2 regions of the Agrobacterium sp. H141 genome follow, and region 2 is predicted to be linked to the other one. Evidence: predicted binding sites of a transcription regulator. Region 2 holds the regulator's gene; the other holds the start of a gene.
The links. The regulator HrcA, encoded in region 2, represses chaperone genes, less so after heat shock. The targets are predictions, from matches to a motif close to GTTAGCACTCNCNNNNNGNGAGTGCTAAC.
Positions count from the first base shown of each region.

Region 1: a site for HrcA is predicted at 2,152-2,180, ahead of groES (co-chaperone GroES). Genes of this name have one in related genera too.

Region 1 is NZ_CM169893.1:3,547,843-3,551,897, forward strand. Features, by position in the region: gene chrA (chromate efflux transporter) at 1-1,062, opposite strand, end outside; gene soxR (redox-sensitive transcriptional activator SoxR) at 1,095-1,547, opposite strand; gene ACWPM9_RS16685 (hypothetical protein) at 1,637-2,029, shown strand; gene groES (co-chaperone GroES) at 2,238-2,534, shown strand; gene groL (chaperonin GroEL) at 2,603-4,055, shown strand, end outside.
Region 2 is NZ_CM169893.1:3,977,509-3,981,563, reverse strand. Features, by position in the region: gene ACWPM9_RS18740 (VOC family protein) at 1-130, opposite strand, end outside; gene rph (ribonuclease PH) at 148-864, opposite strand; gene hrcA (heat-inducible transcriptional repressor HrcA) at 1,021-2,109, shown strand; gene grpE (nucleotide exchange factor GrpE) at 2,213-2,842, shown strand; gene ptsN (PTS IIA-like nitrogen regulatory protein PtsN) at 2,903-3,367, opposite strand; gene hpf (ribosome hibernation-promoting factor, HPF/YfiA family) at 3,436-4,014, opposite strand.

The DNA.
Region 1 (4,055 bases), 430 kb from region 2:
GGACAGGGCAGCGGAGGCAAAGCGATTGCCGCGCAGACGCTCGACATAGGGGGCACCGGCGAAGATCCAGATGAAGCTTGGAACGAAGGTCGCCCAGGCGGTCAGAAGTGCGCCGAGCACGCCACCGACAAGCGGCGCTCCCAAACCGGCATCGCGAAAGCCCGCAAGGAAGCCGACGAAGGACAGGACCAGCACCAGCGGACCGGGTGTGGTCTCCGCCAGCGCCAGGCCGTCCAGCATTTCGCCGGGCATCAACCAGCGATAATGATCGACCGCCACCTGCGCCACATAGGCCAGCACGGCATAAGCGCCGCCAAAGGTCACCAGCGCCATTTTGGAGAAGAACAGGTAAAGCGCGGTCATTCCGTCTGGACCGGCGACAAGCCACAACACCGCCCACGGTGCCTGCCAGACAGCGACCCAGAACAACAGGACAAGCACCTGGCGCGAGCCGACGAGTTTGGCTTGCACCGCTGACAGGTCGATATCCCCTGTCGCGGTGGCTGCGCTGGAGCGGGCCAGGACGAGCCCGGCCATGCCGGCCCCCAGAACCACCAGCGGGAATGGCAGCGACAGGAGGAAAAGCGCGAGAAAGGCGACGACCGCGACAATGCGGTGAAACCGCGTCTTCAGCGCCCGCTTGCCGACGCGGATCAAGGCGTCGATGACAATGGCCAGCACTGCCGCCTTCAGGCCGAAGAACAGGCCGGTCAGCCACTGGGTATCCTGATAGAGCGCATAGGCAGCCGAAAGGCCGAGCATGACGGCCAACCCCGGCAGCACGAACAACAGGCCGGCCACGACGCCGCCGCGCACGCCGTGGGTCAGCCAGCCGATATAGGTGGCAAGTTGCTGGGCCTCCGGGCCAGGCAACAGCATGCAGTAGTTCAAAGCATGCAGGAAGCGATCCTCGGAGATCCAGCGCTTCTCGTCGACGGCCACACGGTGCATCAGCCCGATCTGCGCGGCCGGGCCGCCGAAACTCATCAGGCCGATACGGGCAAAGGCACCCACCAGTTCCGACAATTGTGGACGGGCAACCGCTTCGGAATTTTCAGCCATCGTTGTTCAACTCCAAACCGGACACCCCATCATCACGGCAAAAGCCGTGCACCGGCGCCCTCATAACGCAGTTTGTCGTCAGTATTGCGAAGGGGACAATCATCGAGCGACAGGCAGCCGCAGCCAATGCAGCTGTCGAGCTGATCGCGCAGCGCCATCATGGTTTCGATACGGCTGTCGAGCTCGGCGCGCCAGGCGGCTGACAGCTTGCGCCAGTCGGCAGCACTGGGAGGTCGGTCCGCCGGTAGTCTGGACAGTGCGACGCGGATCTCGGCCAGGGGGATGCCCAGTCGCTGGGCGGTCTTGATGACGGCGATGCGCCGCAAGACACCGCGCGGATAGCGCCTCTGATTGCCTTGGGAACGCCAACTTTCGATCAGCCCTTCTCGCTCATAGAAATGCAGTGCCGACACGGCGACGCCGGAGCGCTGGGCAATCTCACCGACCGAGAGAGACTGCACTGTTTTGCGAGTTGTTTGCGACATGGAAAATACGCCTTGACCTCAATCTTTGTTGAGGTTTTATCGTGCTCGCGTTCACCTGACAACACGCCTTTGAGAGAGGAACGCCTGCCATGTCATTGTCCTTGCAAATCCCCGCCAACGAAAACGGAGCTCCGGCGGAAAGCGCCAGCCTCTTTCGCATCGACTGCTTCGAGTGCCCGCCCGATCATGTGCGCGCCTTTTCCAACCGCCTTGCCATTATCCACGGCTATTTCGACACGCTTGAGGGCTGCCTTTACAATCGGGTTGCGGTTGCGCCCGGACCTTCGACCGTGAAGATCGTCACCATCGTCGAATGGAAGAGTGCGGCAGCCCTGACGGCCGCAAAGGAGGCTGTCGACCAATTTTATAGTGTCGACGGCTTCGACCCGAAAATCTTCATGGCAGAGCGCGGCATCACCGGAGAATTCGGCCTTTACCACGATGTCGCCGCCTTTCATGCGCAGCATCACGCAGCCGGTTGACTTAGACATGCCGACACGCCAGACACATTCTCGACATGGCAAACGCCTAGAAAGAGAAAAGACGGCAAAAATTTTTAGCCGTTTTTCTTGACTCTCAGCCTTCCCATCCTTAGATCGAGCTCGCTAGCACTCCCCGTATGAGAGTGCTAACAACATCCATGCGGGACCCAAAGATCCCGCGAATGTCATTCGATCGAGGGATTAGACAATGGCAAGCACCAATTTCCGTCCGCTGCACGACCGCGTTGTAGTCAAGCGCGTCGAGTCTGAAGAAAAGACAAAGGGCGGCATCATCATTCCTGACACTGCCAAGGAAAAGCCAGCTGAAGGCGAAATCATCGCTGTCGGCAGCGGCGCTCGTGACGACAAGGGCGCACTCGTCGCTCTGGACGTCAAGGTCGGCGACCGCGTCCTGTTCGGCAAGTGGTCGGGCACCGAAGTAAAGCTCGATGGCGTTGACCTTCTGATCATGAAGGAATCCGACATCATGGGCGTTATCGGCTGAATTTAGCCGGTTACTTCTCAATCCAATCAACAATTCACCAAAGAGCTAAGCTCCGGGAGTTTTGAAACATGGCTGCTAAAGAAATCAAGTTTGGCCGCACCGCGCGCGAAAAGATGCTTCATGGCGTCGATATCCTCGCTGACGCCGTGAAGGTAACGCTCGGCCCCAAGGGTCGTAACGTCATCATCGACAAGTCCTTCGGCGCACCGCGCATCACCAAGGACGGTGTATCGGTTGCCAAGGAAATCGAACTGGAAGACAAGTTCGAAAACATGGGCGCCCAGATGGTCCGCGAAGTTGCTTCGAAGACCAACGACATCGCAGGCGACGGCACCACGACTGCTACCGTTCTGGCCCAGGCCATCGTGCGCGAAGGCAACAAGGCTGTTGCTGCCGGCATGAACCCGATGGACCTGAAGCGCGGTATCGATCTGGCTGTGTCGGAAGTCGTCAAGGACCTTCAGGCCAAGGCCAAGAAGATCTCGACCTCTGAAGAAGTGGCCCAGGTCGGCACGATCTCGGCAAACGGCGACAAGCAGGTTGGTGCAGATATTGCCGAAGCCATGCAGAAGGTCGGCAATGAAGGCGTCATCACGGTTGAAGAAGCCAAGACCGCTGAAACCGAACTCGAAGTCGTCGAAGGCATGCAGTTCGACCGCGGTTACCTGTCGCCTTACTTCGTGACGAACCCGGAAAAGATGATTGCGGATCTCGAAGACGCATACATCCTGCTCCACGAAAAGAAGCTCTCGAACCTTCAGGCAATGCTGCCGGTTCTGGAAGCTGTCGTTCAGTCTGGCAAGCCGCTCATCATCATCGCTGAAGACGTCGAAGGCGAAGCTCTTGCAACGCTCGTCGTCAACAAGCTGCGTGGCGGCCTGAAGATTGCTGCCGTCAAGGCTCCTGGCTTCGGCGATCGCCGCAAGGCCATGCTCGAAGACATCGCTATCCTGACCGGTGGTACCGTTATCTCCGAAGATCTCGGCATCAAGCTCGAAAATGTCACGCTCGACATGCTCGGCCGCGCCAAGAAGGTCTCGATCACCAAGGAAAACACAACGATCGTTGATGGTGCCGGCCAGAAGTCGGACATCGAAGGTCGCGTTTCCCAGATCAAGGCTCAGATCGAAGAAACCTCTTCCGATTACGACCGCGAAAAGCTGCAGGAACGTCTTGCCAAGCTCGCTGGCGGCGTTGCCGTCATCCGCGTTGGCGGCTCGACGGAAATCGAAGTCAAGGAACGCAAGGACCGCATCGACGATGCTCTGAACGCAACACGCGCTGCTGTTCAGGAAGGTATCGTTCCTGGCGGTGGTACAGCTCTGCTGCGCTCCTCGACCAAGATCACCGTCAAGGGTGCAAACGACGACCAGGAAGCTGGCATCAACATCGTTCGCAAGGCTCTTCAGTCGCTGGTTCGCCAGATCGCCACCAATGCCGGTGACGAAGCTTCGATCGTTGTCGGCAAGATCCTCGACGGCGACACAGACAACTTCGGCTACAACGCCCAGACGTCTGAAT
Region 2 (4,055 bases):
AGAACACGTGCCGGTCTTTTACCCGTGTTACCGTTTCCAGACCGATCACCGAACCGTAAAAATGCTCGGCGGCATCCAGATCATCGGCATAAAGCGCCGTTTCCAAGATGCCTTCCGTGAGCGAAGTCATGCCGTTTCCTTTGAGCCTTAGCCGATAGACTGCTTCTGCATGGCCACCAAATCGGCGACGCCGGACTTGGCAAGGCGCATCAGTGTCAGAAATTCTTCTTCGGAGAAGGGAGCGCCTTCTGCCGTGCCCTGAACTTCAACGATGGAGCCTGCGCCTGTCATCACGAAGTTTGCGTCTGTTTCGGCAGCCGAGTCCTCCAGGTAGTCAAGGTCGATCACCGCCTGCTGGGCAAAGATACCGCACGAGATCGCTGCAACATGGTCCTTAAGGACCCGCTCAAGCTTGATCATGTTGCGGGTTTCCATCCACTTCAGGCAATCGTGAAGGGCAATCCAGGCGCCGGTGATCGATGCAGTGCGCGTGCCGCCATCCGCCTGTATCACATCGCAGTCAAGCGTGATCTGGCGTTCGCCAAGCGCTTCCAGATCAACGACCGCACGTAACGAACGACCGATAAGGCGCTGGATTTCCTGTGTGCGACCGCCTTGCTTGCCGGCAGCTGCTTCGCGCCTCATCCGGTCACCGGTGGCGCGGGGGAGCATGCCGTATTCTGCCGTGACCCAGCCCTTGCCGCTATTGCGCAGCCAAGGTGGCGTCTTTTCTTCAAGGCTTGCGGTGCACAGCACATGGGTGTCACCGAACTTCACCAGGCATGAGCCCTCGGCGTGTTTGGAAAAGTTTCGCTCAAACGAAACTGCCCGCATTTGATCTGTTTTTCTGCCTGATGGACGCATACCGACTTCCTTTCGCGATCTACGGTCTTCTACGGATGGCAGTGCCGATTTGCAAAGGAAAAGCGGCAAAAGAGAAGAAGTCAGATTCCCGTTGGTGATTGGAGCGGGAGTGACTATATTTTGTCAGGACGATATCGAAGGCGTCCGGAAGGCAATATGGATTTATCAACGACCATGCAGATGGAGTTCGGCTCTAACCTTGACGATAGGTCGCGCGAAGTGTTCCGTCGCATTGTCGAAAGCTATCTGGAGTCCGGGGAGCCGCTGGGATCTCGCAACCTTTCCCGCATCTTGCCCATGTCGCTATCGCCGGCATCTGTTCGCAACGTGATGAGCGATCTCGAAGAGCTAGGCCTCATCTATTCGCCTCATATCAGTGCTGGCAGGCTCCCAACGCAAACCGGACTGCGGTTTTTCGTCGATGCCTTCATGCAGGTCGGAAATCTCTCCGATGAAGAACGTGGAAGCATCGACAGGCAGATCCGTCCGGTCGGTCCGGACGCGTCGATGGAAAACCTGCTGAGCGAGGCAAGCCTGATGCTGTCAGGGCTGTCGCGTGGCGCAGGGCTCGTGATCTCGTCCAAGAATGACGCCGTACTGAAACATGTCGAGTTTATCCGGCTGGAGCCGACCAAGGCGCTTTGCGTTCTGGTGGGTGAGCACAATCAGGTCGAAAATCGTATCATCGAATTGCCGGCAGGGATCACCACCTCGCAATTGACCGAGGCTGCGAATTTTCTCAATGCCCATTTGGCCGGTCAGACGCTGGGTGAACTCCGTGGCCAATTGGTGAAGCTGAAGCAGCAGGTCTCAGGCGAGTTGGACATCTTATCCCAGGACCTTGTTGAGCGCGGGCTCGCTGTCTGGTCGGGTGGCAAGGAAAACGACAAGCCGACCCGTCTCATCGTCCGCGGACGGGCCAATCTTCTGGAAGGTCTCGCTGGAGAGGAAGATATTGATCGCTTGCGCCTCCTTTTCGATGATCTCGAGCGTAAGGAAAGCCTGATCGAGATCTTGAACCTGGCCGAAACTGGCCCGGGGGTCCGAATATTCATTGGCTCGGAAAACAAGCTTTTCTCCTTGTCGGGATCGTCACTCATTGTGGCACCATTCCGGGATGGAGAGGATCGCATCATTGGTGCGGTCGGAGTGATTGGTCCGACACGGCTGAACTACTCGCGCATTGTGCCGATGGTTGACTATACCGCCCAGCTAATGGCGCGGCTTTCGCGTAATCCGCTATAGCCATACGCGGAGTCAGCCGCTTCTTTTGGCTGAAGCCTTGATTTTTCCGCGACAAACGCTGATATCGGGCACGAAATTCCAATCACAAATTCCGGAGAACGTCATGACCGACGAGACCAATAAGAACGGACCTGACGCAACGGCCACAGAAGACGAAAACGTCGTGTCCATCGATCAGGTTGCAGACGAAGCAGATGCTGGCGAGCCCGATCCTATGGAGGCCGTGAAGGCGGAGAATGCGGAGCTGCGCGACCGCTTCCTGCGTCTGGCCGCCGAGATGGATAATCTTCGCCGTCGCACCGAGCGCGACGTCAAGGATGCCAAGGCATACGCCGTCACCAACTTTGCCCGCGATATGCTGTCGGTGTCGGACAATCTGCGCCGTGCACTTGATGCGATCCCGGAAGAGGCGCGTTCCGCTGCAGAAGCGGGTTTGACCGCACTGATCGAAGGGGTCGAAATGACCGAGCGCGCGATGCTCTCTTCTCTTGAGCGTCATGGCGTTAAGAAGATCGAACCAGAAGGTCAGAAATTCGATCCGAACTTCCATCAGGCGATGTTTGAAGTGCCGAACGCTGATGTCCCGAACAATACCGTCGTTCAGGTCGTCCAGTCTGGATATTCGATCGGCGATCGCGTCCTTCGCCCTGCCATGGTCGGTGTGGCAAAGGGTGGCCAGAAGGCCGAGGGAACAGAGCCCGGCACAGCACCAGTCAACGAAAAAGACGCCTGACATCAGGCGTCCATTTCTTCAGCAATTCGCAGAAATTGAAATGATCCTTGCGCCGCCTTTTCAGGCGGCGTTCGAGGCATGTTCCTCGTTGAGGAATGTGTAGATTGCTGTTGCGGAATCGGTCGCACGCAATTTCGCCACGAGCTCGCTATCCCGAAGAACGCGCGCGATACGCGACAAAGCCTTGAGATGATCGGCGCCGGCGCCTTCAGGCGCCAGCAGCAAAAACACCAGATCGACGGGCTGGTCGTCCAGCGCTTCAAAATCGACAGGTGTTTCAAGTCGGGCAAACACGCCCACAATCTGATTGATACTGGTCAGCTTCCCATGCGGAATGGCGATACCGTTACCAACGCCGGTCGATCCGAGACGCTCTCGCTGCAAGATGACATCGAAGATTTCCCGCTCGGGAATGGATGTGACTTTCGACGCCTTGGCTGCCAGTTCCTGGAGAAGTTGTTTCTTGGAGTTCGCCCTGAGGGCTGGAATGACCGCATCTTGTTGCAGCAAATCTGCCAACGCCATATTTAAATCCTTCATTCCGCCGAAATGAGCGAAGGTGGGTCGGCAGTAACCTGCCGACCCACGCTGTCTCAGCTTTTGATACTGGTGGAATCGATCCAGCCAATATTGCCGTCATTGCGACGGTAGACGATGTTTAGTTCATCCTTGCCCGGGCTGCGAAACAGCAAGACTGGCTCATCCGTCATATCGAGAGCCATGACGGCCGTAGCCACGGACATGGTGCGAAGTTGTTTTGTGCTTTCTGCGACGATGGTCGGCGCGAAGTCTTCAGGCACTTCCTCGTCGTCTTCCGACATCGCGTCCATGACGGTATAGGCGACCGCGATCTCGCCATTCACGTGTTCCGCGGCGTGGTGGTCTTTCAGCTTGCGTTTGTAGCGCCTCAGCCGTTTCTCGATCCGTTCGGCCGCAATGTCGAATGCGACTTGCGGATCGTTCGCCTCGCCGGCGGCATGCAGGTTCACCCCTGTATCGAGATGGACAAGGCAATCCGCAGAAAATCGTGCTTGCGAAAGCTTGCTCACCGTTGCCTGGCTTGAATAGCCACCGTCAAAATATTTGCCGATCGCTTCTTCGATGTGTTCCTCGATCCGTAGGCGGAAGGAATCGCCGATTTCCATATGTTTTCCGGATACACGCACACTCATGGGGTTTCCCTTCATTATCGTGATTTGCGGGTATCAGTTTA